Regions from separate parts of the Rothia sp. SCPM-O-B-18226 (M350) genome, predicted to be linked through region 1. Evidence: predicted binding sites of a transcription regulator. Region 1 holds the regulator's gene; the other holds the start of a gene.
The links. Region 1 encodes HspR, which represses chaperone genes until heat shock. Its sites were predicted from a motif close to AAGTTGAGTCNNNNNGACTCAACTT; they were not measured.
Positions count from the first base shown of each region.

Region 2: clpB (ATP-dependent chaperone ClpB) is a predicted target of HspR. The motif match lies at 3,495-3,519, and genes of this name have one in related genera.

Region 1 covers NZ_JBYQJS010000003.1:57,805-63,329, reverse strand. Annotated here, with positions in the region: gene AC3E6W_RS05870 (hypothetical protein) at 318-716, shown strand; gene trmB (tRNA (guanosine(46)-N7)-methyltransferase TrmB) at 957-1,763, shown strand; gene AC3E6W_RS05860 (heat shock protein transcriptional repressor HspR) at 1,995-2,501, opposite strand; gene AC3E6W_RS05855 (DnaJ domain-containing protein) at 2,505-3,494, opposite strand; gene AC3E6W_RS05850 (nucleotide exchange factor GrpE) at 3,778-4,356, opposite strand; gene dnaK (molecular chaperone DnaK) at 4,359-5,525, opposite strand, start outside.
Region 2 covers NZ_JBYQJS010000001.1:309,274-314,798, forward strand. Annotated here, with positions in the region: gene AC3E6W_RS01380 (VIT1/CCC1 transporter family protein) at 1-895, opposite strand, end outside; gene dps (DNA starvation/stationary phase protection protein Dps) at 1,284-1,787, opposite strand; gene AC3E6W_RS01390 (HAD family hydrolase) at 1,943-2,605, opposite strand; partial or broken gene AC3E6W_RS01395 (SDR family oxidoreductase) at 2,623-3,216, opposite strand; gene clpB (ATP-dependent chaperone ClpB) at 3,571-5,525, shown strand, end outside.

The sequences.
Region 1 (5,525 bases):
GGCTTGTATCACCGATGAGAAATATACAGAGAATGCATAATCTCAAATTTTACCCCCTCATACCCACACGAGCGCAATGAATCCAACATGGGCGGAAATTTGAGACGATGCGGACACGGGGCGGGTTCACCGTGAGCCATCGGGCACAGGGGTTTCTCGTCCTCCTCCAGCCACCCTTCCACTGTCTCTTTTTTCGGGTTTTCAAAAAATTAAGAAACTTTACCAGTAAAACTTTACAAGGTGAGAAAGTGGGGCTAAAGTAGTAACCATTCAAACGAAAACCTAACCGACCAAGCACAGAACAGAAGGACACCACAATGGGCAAGTTCTCCAACGCAGCAATCCGCCTCACCGCCGGCGCACTCATCCTCGACGCAGGCGTCAAGAAGCTCAAGGCAGACGAGGGCACCTACGCCTTCCTACAGCAGATGGCCGCAACCGGCGTTCCCGCAGTCGCCAAGCTGGATGCAGCAACCTTCGGTAAGCTCATCTCCGGTGCAGAGACCGCCCTCGGCGCAACCCTGCTGACCCCCTTCATCCCCGCACGTCTGGCGGGTGCAGGCCTGACCGCATTCGCGGCAAACCTGTTGACCATGTACTTCCGCAACCCGGACATGCACGACGAGTACTTCCGTCCCACCCAGGACGGCCAGCAGCTCGCAAACAACATCGTGATGCTCGGCGCGGGTCTGGCGCTGCTGGGCTCCAAGAAGTAAGGCCCTCCTCTTAGCTCACTCCTCAAGCAACCTCTCTTTAGTGCGGTGGGAACCTTCCGGTTCCCACCGCACTTTTGTATGCGCGCAGAATTTCTACGCCCGCTGGTTTTCTACGCTTCGCAGACCGGCGCGCGCACCCTATCCGCCCCCCGGTTCACTCGCACCCGGCCAGCCCGGCATCACCCCGCCCAGCGGCCCCGAAACCGCACGGTGTAGCGGCCCTGCGCTATTCTTTTAGGTATGTCTACTGAGAACACGCAGCCTAGCCAGGCACCCGAATCCACCGAAGAGAAGGCTAAGAAGCCGGTTCCCGAGGAATTCTTCCGCCAGCCCTACTCCTTCGTCCGCCGCGGCGACCGCCTCACCGCGCGCCGCCAGAAGGCCTGGGATACCTACTCCCCCACCCACGTGCTGGACATTCCGCGCCTGCGCACCGACACCTCCGTCGCGCCCGAGGCGACCTTCGACCCGGTTAAGATTTACGGCCGCGAGGCCTACCAGGTCGTCGAGATCGGTTCCGGCCTGGGCGAGGCAATCGTGCACCGCGCAGCCGAGGTGCCCGAGGCGAACTTCCTCGCCGTCGAGGTGTACACCCCCGGCATCGCGGACCTGCTGCTGAAGATGGGCAACGCGGGCGTGGAGAACGTGCGTGTGGCTCAGGCGAACGCACCCGAGCTGCTCGACAACATGCTCGAGGAGAACTCCGTGGACGAGCTGTGGGTGTTCTTCCCGGACCCCTGGCATAAGTCTCGCCACCACAAGCGCCGCTTGGTGTCCCCGGCGTTCGCCGATAAGGTTGCGCGTGTGCTCAAGCCCGGCGGCATTTGGCGCCTGGCAACCGACTGGGAGGAGTACGCCCTGGTCATGCGTGAGGTTCTGGAGGCGCACCCCGACTTCGAGAACGTGAACCCCGGCGCCGGTGCGACCGAGGAGGATCCGCAGGGTGGTTGGGCTCCGCGTTGGGAGGGTCGTACCCTCACCAGCTTTGAGCGTAAGGCTCAGGAGGCGGGCCGCCGCGCACACGACCTGGCCTACCGCCGCAAGTAAGCGGAGCAGCGTCAGCGTTAGTACGCGACTTATACGTTAAGGAGGTGAGGCTCCCCGGTCATTCGGGGAGCCTCACCTCCTTGTGTGTGGGTCCAAGTTCATGCGGGGCGGGGGTCTACCCTCCCTCGCGGCGTATGACACAAAGACGCACAAGCCTATATGGGTGGCTGACTAGCGCAAATGAGCTAGAACAGCCGAGCCGTTTATCCCAGTGTAGCGGGTTTAGCCGGTTTAGCGCTGCGGCTTCGCATCATCCGCCGTAGCCGGCTGGCGATGCTGACGATACAGCACCACAGCCGAAGAACGCTGACGAGGCGCCGGGCGGGTGCCGCGGGCAATATGCACCACGTCGCCACTGGTACCGGCTGCGAACACGCGCTCCGCCAAGCCCAACTTCACCTTCGCGTCCTCGATCTGGCTCTGCAGGGCCGCAATCTGTTCCTTCTGCGACTCCAGGAGAGCCTCCAGCTCGATGATTCGGCGAATACCCTCCAGGGAGACGCCCTCCTGCGAGAGCTGCTGAATCCGCTGCAGACGGTTCACGTCACGCTGCGAGTAGCGGCGCGCCTTACCGGGCGCACGCGAAGGCTGGACCAAGCCGATACGGTCGTACTGGCGCAGGGTCTGCGGGTGCATGCCCGCCAGCTCAGCCGCCACAGAAATCACGAAAACCGGCAGGTCCACACTGTGCAACGGCTTGCCGCTACGGGACTTAGATGATGATTCTCGAGATGCCATGGTTTACTTCGCCTTCTTCAACAGATCCTTACGCGGGTTCTCCTGCGGTGCCAGCTTCACGAACTTATCGAATGCTTCCTGCGCCTCTGCGCTCAGCTCGGTGGGCAGTACAATCTCCGGGATAACCAGCAGGTCGCCGTCGCCGCCCTTAGCCTTGAAGCCGCGGCCCTTGGCGCGCAGTCGGCGGCCGACCTGGCCGGGTGCCAGGCGCAGCTTCACGGTGGATGCGTCGGGCAGGGGCACCTCAATCACTGCGCCGTCGACGGCCTCGGCGAGGGTGACGGGTGCGCGCAGGATCAGGTTATTGCCCTCGCGGGAGTACACGGAGTCATCGGAGACGCGCACGGTGACCTTCAGGTCGCCGCCGCGCAGGCCCTTGCCGCGCAGGCGGACCTTCTGGCCGTCCTTAATGCCTGCGGGGATGCGTGCCTCGGTGTGGGAGCCGTCCGGCAGGAACACGGTCACGTTTGCGCCGGTGTATGCCTGGGCCAGGCTGATGCGGGTGCTGGTGGTGCTTTCCTCGGGGGCCGCGTGCTGTGCGCCGCCAAAGCCGCTACCCATGCCGCCGAAGTCGGCGCTGGTGAAGCCGGCGGAGCGACGGCGGCTGCCGCCGGTGCTTCCGCCGAACAGGCCGCCGAGCAGGTCATCAATGTTGATATTGGCGCTGGTGCCGCCGCGGAATCCGCCGAAGGCGTCCGCGCCGGGGTAGCCGCCACTAAAGCCGCCTGCACCGAAGCCCCCCGCACCCATGCCTGCGGCGCCGTAGCGGCGAATCTGGTCGTACTCCTCGCGCTGCTTCTTGTCGGAGAGCACGTCGTAGGCCTCGGAGATTTCCTTGAACTTCTTCTCAGCTGCGGCGTCGCCGGGGTTCAGGTCCGGGTGGTACTTGCGGGAGAGCTTGCGGTACGCCTTCTTAATGTCGCTCTCGCTCGCGTCTTCGCTAACGCCCAGGGCCTTATAAAAATCGTCGGTTATCCAGTTTTCACTTGCCATGTTGTGTTTCTCCTCTCGCGGTGATGCGCCGCCCTCCTCGGTTACGGGACGGCTAGCAGGGCACCACGTTCTTGTCTTAATGCTCTATATAAAAGTTTAGTCTACTTGACTCAATTTTGGAAGGGGGTAGACCAAAATTTAGCGCCCTACAAGGCTTTTTAACCACCGCCGCTACATACCGAGACCACGCACATATCGCAAGCAAACAACAGGGCGGGCACTCCCCCACCAGGGAGAGCACCCGCCCGTCGTTAGTTATTCAGCCAATGCTGAGCCGATCACCTTACGGTGCGACAGCCACAGCCACCTGCGCGGTACGAACCACGCGGTCGTTCACGCGGTAGCCGTAACGCAGAACCATGGAGACATGATCCTCAGCCACCTCGTCGGTGGGCTGCTGCAGAACAGCTTCGTGGATGTTCGGGTCGAAGGCGTCGCCTACTTCACCGAAACGCTCCACGCCCTGCTTGCCGAGCAGCTCTTCGAGCTTGGTAGCGATGGAGGCGAAGGGGCCGTCCTGCAGGTCGCCATGCTTGCGTGCGGCGTCGATATCGTCGAGCACCGGCAGCAGTGCGGTCACCAGTTCACTGGTTACGAAGCCTCGCAGCTGCTCCTTTTCGCGAGCGGTGCGGTTCTTGAAGTTAGTGAACTCTGCCTGCAGGCGAAGCAGGGAGTCCAGGCGCTCCGCGGCGAGTGCCGCATCCGCAGATTCTGCTTCTACGGCGTCCTGGAGCTCAGCCTCGACGGCTTCCGCAGCTTCCTCGGGGCTTTCGACCGATTCAGCTTCGGGGTGGCCTTCCGCTGCGGGGGCGTTGAATGCCTCTTCCAGCGGGTCGGGGGTGGTGTTTTCCTGCTCAGCCATGATTACTTCTTCTCGTCTTCGTCGATAACCTCGGCGTCGACAACGTCCTCATCAGCGGCGGGCTTGGACTCGGATGCCTCAGCCTGTGCTGTTGCGTAGAGTGCCTCGCCCAGCTTGGACTGGGATGCCTGCAGCTTCTCGAATGCGGACTTCACTGCTGCATCGTCGTCGCCCTCGAGTGCCTTCTTCAGCTCGTCGACATCGCCCTGAACCTCGGTCTTGACGTCCTCGGGCAGCTTGTCGCCGTTCTCCTTCAGGAGCTTCTCGACGGAGTATGCGACGGACTCAGCTGCGTTGCGGGTGTCAGCAGCCTCGCGGCGTGCCTTGTCCTGCTCAGCGTGTGCCTCTGCGTCCTTGACCATGCGGTCGATGTCGTCCTTGGAGAGGGAGGTGCCGCCGGTGATGGTCATGGACTGCTCAACGCCGGTGCCCTTGTCCTTTGCGGAGACGTGGACGATGCCGTTTGCGTCGATGTCGAAGGTGACCTCAATCTGGGGCACGCCACGGGGTGCGGGGGCGATGCCGGTCAGCTCGAAGGTACCCAGGTTCTTGTTGTCGCGAGTGAACTCACGCTCACCCTGGAAGACCTGAATGGTCACGGAGGGCTGGTTGTCCTCTGCGGTGGTGAAGGTCTCGGAACGCTTGGTCGGGATTGCGGTGTTGCGCTCGATCAGCTTGGTCATCACGCCACCCTTGGTCTCGATACCGAGGGAGAGGGGGGTGACGTCAATCAGCAGAACGTCCTTACGGTCGCCCTTCAGCACGCCTGCCTGCAGCGCTGCGCCCATTGCCACAACCTCGTCGGGGTTCACACCCTTGTTGGGCTCGCGGCCGGTGAGCTCCTTGACGAGCTCGGAGACGGCGGGCATACGGGTGGAGCCACCGACCAGGATGACCTCAGAAATCTCGGAGATGGACACGCCAGCTTCCTTGATTACGTCGAGCACGGGCTTCTTGGTGCGCTCGAGCAGGTCGTGGGTCAGTTCCTCGAACTTTGCGCGGGTCAGCTTCTCATCCAGGTGGATGGGGCCCTCGGGGGTCACGGACAGGTACTGCAGGGAGATGTTGGTGCTAGAAGCGCTGGACAGCTCCTTCTTAGCCTGCTCAGCTGCTTCCTGCAGACGCTGCAGAGCAATCTTGTCCTTGGACAGGTCAGCGCCGGTGTTTGC
Region 2 (5,525 bases), on a different contig from region 1:
CACCAATATCGGTGCCCAGAGCCACGTTCTCCTCGCGCTCATCATCGTCATGATGCGACAGGGACGGATCGCAATCGCAGTCCAGGTAGCCGAAACGCTCCAGGGTACGGTGATGCGCAGCCTCCGGCTCCATGCCGCGGGCGCGGTAAATGAGCTCCAGCTCGTTCGAGTCCAAATCCAAATCGTGTGCAACACGCAGGGTAACCTGGGTCGGCTGGGACGCGTCCAGCAGCTCACGCTGGGAACGCACCGAGACGAACTCGCCCGCGGCCATCGACAGCGCACCCGCCAGCAGACCCGCAATACCCGAGAGCAGGACCATTGAGCTGGATGCGCCCGAGGCAGTAATACCCATAATCAGGGCCAGGTTTGAGACCAGGCCGTCGTTAGCGCCAAAGACCGCCGCACGGAAATTACCCGAAAGCTTCTCCCTGCCACTGGTCGCCAGGGCACGGATAATTTCCTCGTGAATCGCCTCATCAGCCGCCATTTCCTCGGTGGCGTCCGGATCCTCAGCGTAGGGGGAGCGGGACTCGGCGCGCTGAGCCATCGCCAGAATAAACACGGAACCGAAGTTCTTCGCCAGGAACTGTAGGAGCAGGGACTGCATGGACGGGCGCACATGCACATCCGCGTGCTCACCGAGCATATCGCGCCAGTGCTGCTGGTGACGCTTTTCTGCCTCCGCCACCTGCAGCAGAATTTCGCGGTCGGTACCCTCGGCACGCTTCGCCAGGTAGCGATAGATGCGCGCCTCGGATTCCTCGTCGGCCAGGTAACGGCGCCAACGCTTAATCTGCGCCGGGGTCGGGTCGGTAACCGCCCGGTGGCGTGCCGGCTCGCTCTGGAGCATCTCGGTTTCAGCGCCGTGCTCGTAGGGTGCGTGCGTACTCATAAATCCCTTCCGCGGATGCGGTGCGTGCGGTGCGTCTGGCCCCGCGCGCGCTGATAATGCGTTCAAATCTGTGTTGACCAGTGAACCACTGTAAAGCACTTGGAATCGGAAATCTAGGACGGCTCCACCGGGTGTTGAAGTTCGCCCCAACGTACTTTTGGGAGCCCCCGCGTCGAGGAATCTTTCCTGGTCGAAGCGCCGGAACGATGCGGTTGGTAGGCTGCGGGAAAGAGGGGTAGATAGCGCGACGCGGGTGTGCAAACGGGCGGGCGTTCCCACGCAGTGTGTGGGAACGCCCGCCCGAAGGTAAACATCTATTCCGGCTATGGGCCGGGAGCGCTCAGCCGGCCGGTAGCGGCCGGGATGAATTTAGCGATTATCGCCAGCTTTACTCGGAGATCTCGCCTGCGCTGTTCTCGAGGAATGCGCGGATGAACCACTGGAACTTCTCCAGCTCGGCGGTCTGGCCGATCAGCAGGTCCTCGGTGATGGGGTCGGTCTCGCCTGCGAAGGCCAGAGCCTTGCGGTGAGCCTCAATCACGCGGGTGTACACGTCGTTCAGGGCGCGCAGGTGGTCGGCAACGCGTGCGCGGCCAACGGGGTAATCCTCGACGGGGCGCTGTGCAACCATCGCGCCAGCCAGGCCGTTGGGGGTTGCGCCCAGGGTTGCCATACGCTCTGCGATAGCGTCAACGAACTCGCGAACGGTGTCGACCTGGGGGTCAATCATCTCGTGAACTGCGATGAAGCCGGGGCCGGTCACGTTCCAGTGGGCGTGCTTCAGAATCAGGTGCAGGTCGTTCAGGTCGTGCAGACGAGCCTGAAGGACGTCGGAGAGTTCCTTGCCGGTCTCGAGGGTCAGGCCGGGAGCGGTGTACTTTGCGAATGCCATGATGGTCTCCTTCATGATGCTGTGATACTTGTGGTTCGGTGGGATTTGTCGCCCCGCCGAATCGTTATTATGAGTAAATCATTTTAAGGAACCGCTGTCAAGGTTATTTTGAGTAATTCGTAATAAATCGTCACATGATGGGGTGTAGTGGAATCCTACTGGTTCACTAGCGCGCGAACCGCCTCCAGATTCAGCTCCTCGTGGCTCATGCGTGCGGTGCCCAGCTCCGCCGGAACCTCCAGCTCGCCCGGCACCACGATTACGCGCATACCCGCCGCGGTTGCACTGCGCACACCCGAGGGGGAATCCTCGATTGCCACGCACTGAGTCGGGTCAACGCCCAGGCGCTCGGCCGCCAAAAGATAGGGTTGCGGGTCCGGCTTGGGGTGGGTGGTCTCGTCGTTGCCAATAACGACCGAGAATGTGCCCTCGGGTGCGGCATCGGCGGTGCGGCGCGCAATGGAGGTGGTGGCGTTCGTGACGATAGCTGCGGGGATGTGTGCGTCGCGCACCTCGCGCAGGAAGGGTTCGATGCCCGGCAGGAATTCAACCTCTCGGTGGGAAAGGGCCTCGCGCACCTTTGCCACCAGCAGATCGTTAATCTCCTCGTCCGGCAGGTTCACGCCGCGCTCGCGCAGGCGATCCAGGGTGAACTGCATGGACAGGCCCAGGCAGTCGAGGGTGTCCTGCTCGGTCCAGGTGCCGCCAAATTCTGCGGTGAGAGCAACCTTGGCGGCGGCCCAGACGGGTTCGGTGTCGACGAGGGTTCCGTCGTGGTCGAAGAGAATCGCGGAGGGGAGGGTGTTCGTAGTCGTCATCTCTTAAGCCTACCGGTTTATTTCTGGGGCGACCGCAGGATAGCGTCCCCAATTGTTGCCAAAAAATCTGTGCCCGCGTTCTGAGGGTTCTTGGCAATAGTGAGCAGGGCATCGGCGACGTCCTCACGTGCAATGGTCGGGATACCCGGAGTGCGCTCGACGCTCGCCATATCAAATACCTTGACCCCGCCCCTGCCGGGCTTATCGGTCAGCCTGCCCGGATGCGCACGCGAAATATACGGCTGATATTCGGCGACCAGGGCGTCCGCCTTAACCTTGTCGGTAAAAATGCCGCGCATGATGACCTTGCAAACCAGGCGCATGGGCAGGGACGCGGTCCGTACCGTATCGCCCACGCCGTAGGCGCTCAGCAGAACGCAGTGCTTCACGCCTGCGCCCGTGACCGCCTCCATGATGAGAGGCAGTCGCTCCTGCAGGAACGTGCTGTGCAGAAACTCTCGCACCGTGGCCTTCTGGCCCAGGAGGCTGACCATGACGTCCTGCCCTGCGGAGGCTGCGGCGAGCCGCTCGGTATCGTTGAGGTCGCCGGGGGTGATGGTGAGGTTCGGGTGCGCCCCCAGTAGTGCTCGTGCCTTGCCGGGGTTGCGTACGTAGGCGGTGACCTAGTGCCCCTCCTCGAGGGCTTTGCGGGTGAAGAGGCGGCCGGTGCGGCCGGTTGCGCCTAGAACCAGTATTTTCATGTGGGTCCCCATTCTGAGTTGTGGTTGTGGGAGCCCGCAAGCGCCCAGTGCGGTCACTATAACAATAGGGGTTTTGGGTGGAGTTCATGGGCTGGAGTGTATGTTTTTGCCGCTTTATTCGTGCGAAGAGCCCATGGTTGTCGCCGAAATTTTAATCTCAAAAACCCTGGTTAACCCCTTGCGCAGAATAATTGAGTGTAGTAGACTCAAGTTATGTAATGCAGGGGCGCATAGGATAAGCCCTCGAAACACGAAAGGAACATTATGGACAACAAGTTCACCACCAAGAGTCAAGAAGTCATCTCGGCGGCAAATACTAACGCTCAAACCGCCGGTAACCCCACTATTGAAACCTCCCACATCCTCAAGGCCCTGATGGACCAGCGCGAAGGCATCGCAGTCTCCGTGCTGAAGGCTGCAGGCCTGGATGTCGACGCCATCTCCGAGGCTGCTTCCGCAGAAATCAAGAAGCTGCCCAAGGCATCCGGCACCTCCGTGCAGAACGCCTCCCTCAGCCGTTCCGCACTTTCTGCTCTGCAGGCAGCACAGACTCGCGCGGAGGGTTTCGGTGACAGCTACGTCTCCACCGAAATGATTCTGCTCGGCATCGCCAGCGGAACCGATAGCACCGCAACCGCAATGCACAAGCTCGGTGCTACCGCAGAGCTCATTGCACAGACCATCCCCAACGTCCGAGGAGACCGCACCGTGGACACCCCCGACCCCGAAGGCACCTTCCAGGCACTCGAAAAGTACGGCACCGACCTGACCGCCATTGCCCGCGCAGGCAAGCTTGACCCGGTTATCGGCCGTGACTCTGAGATTCGCCGCGTCGTGCAGGTGCTCTCCCGCCGTACCAAGAACAACCCCGTTCTGATTGGTGAGCCCGGCGTCGGTAAGACCGCCGTCGTGGAAGGCCTGGCACAGCGCATGGTTTCCGGCGACGTGCCCGAATCCCTGCGCGGCAAGACCCTCATCAGCCTGGATTTGGGCTCCATGGTCGCAGGCGCAAAGTACCGCGGTGAATTCGAGGAGCGCCTGAAGGCAGTCCTCGAAGAAATCAAGAAGTCCGAAGGCCAGATTGTTACCTTCATCGACGAGATTCACACCGTTGTTGGTGCCGGCGCATCCGAAGGTTCCATGGATGCGGGCAACATGCTCAAGCCCATGCTTGCCCGAGGCGAACTGCGCCTGATTGGTGCCACCACCCTGGACGAGTACCGCGAGAACATCGAGAAGGACCCCGCCCTGGAGCGCCGCTTCCAGCAGGTGTACGTGGGCGAGCCCAGCGTCGAGGACACCATCGGTATTCTGCGTGGCCTGAAAGAGCGCTACGAGGCACACCACAAGGTGCAGATTGCTGACTCCGCGCTGGTTGCCGCAGCAACCCTGTCTAACCGTTACATTCCTTCCCGTCAGCTGCCGGACAAGGCAATTGACCTGATTGACGAGGCAGCATCCCGCCTGCGCATGGAAATTGACTCCGCACCGGAGGAAATTGACCAGCTGCGCCGCGCCGTGGACCGTCTCACCATGGAGGAGCTGGCTCTTGCTGACGAGACCGATCCCGCATCGGTTGAGCGTCTGGAGGCCCTGCGCAAGGATATGGCTGACAAGAAGGAAGAGCTCGACGCCCTCAACGCTCGTTGGGAGGCTGAGAAGGCTAGCCTGAACCGCGTGGGCGACATCAAGACTCAGATCGACGAGCTGCGTTCCCGTGCAGAGGTTGCACAGCGCGAGGGTAACCTCGCCGAGGCATCCCGCCTGCTGTACGGCGAGATTCCCGCAAAGCAGGCTGAGCTGGAAGAAGCACAGCGCGCCGAGGACCGCGCCAAGAGCGAGTCCATGGTCTCTGAAGAGGTCACCGCAGATGATATCGCCGAGGTGATTTCCTCCTGGACCGGTATCCCCGCAGGCCGCATGATGCAGGGTGAGTCCGAGAAGCTGCTCGAAATGGAGAAGCGCATCGGTGCCCGCCTCATTGGCCAGGAAGCCGCAGTGGTGGCAGTCTCTGACGCCGTGCGCCGCGCCCGTGCCGGTATTTCCGACCCGAACCGCCCGATTGGTTCCTTCCTGTTCCTGGGCCCGACCGGTGTCGGTAAGACCGAGCTGGCTAAGGCACTGGCCGAGTTCCAGTTTGATGACGAGCGTGCCCTGGTGCGTATCGACATGAGCGAGTACTCCGAGAAGCACACCGTTTCTCGCCTGGTCGGTGCCCC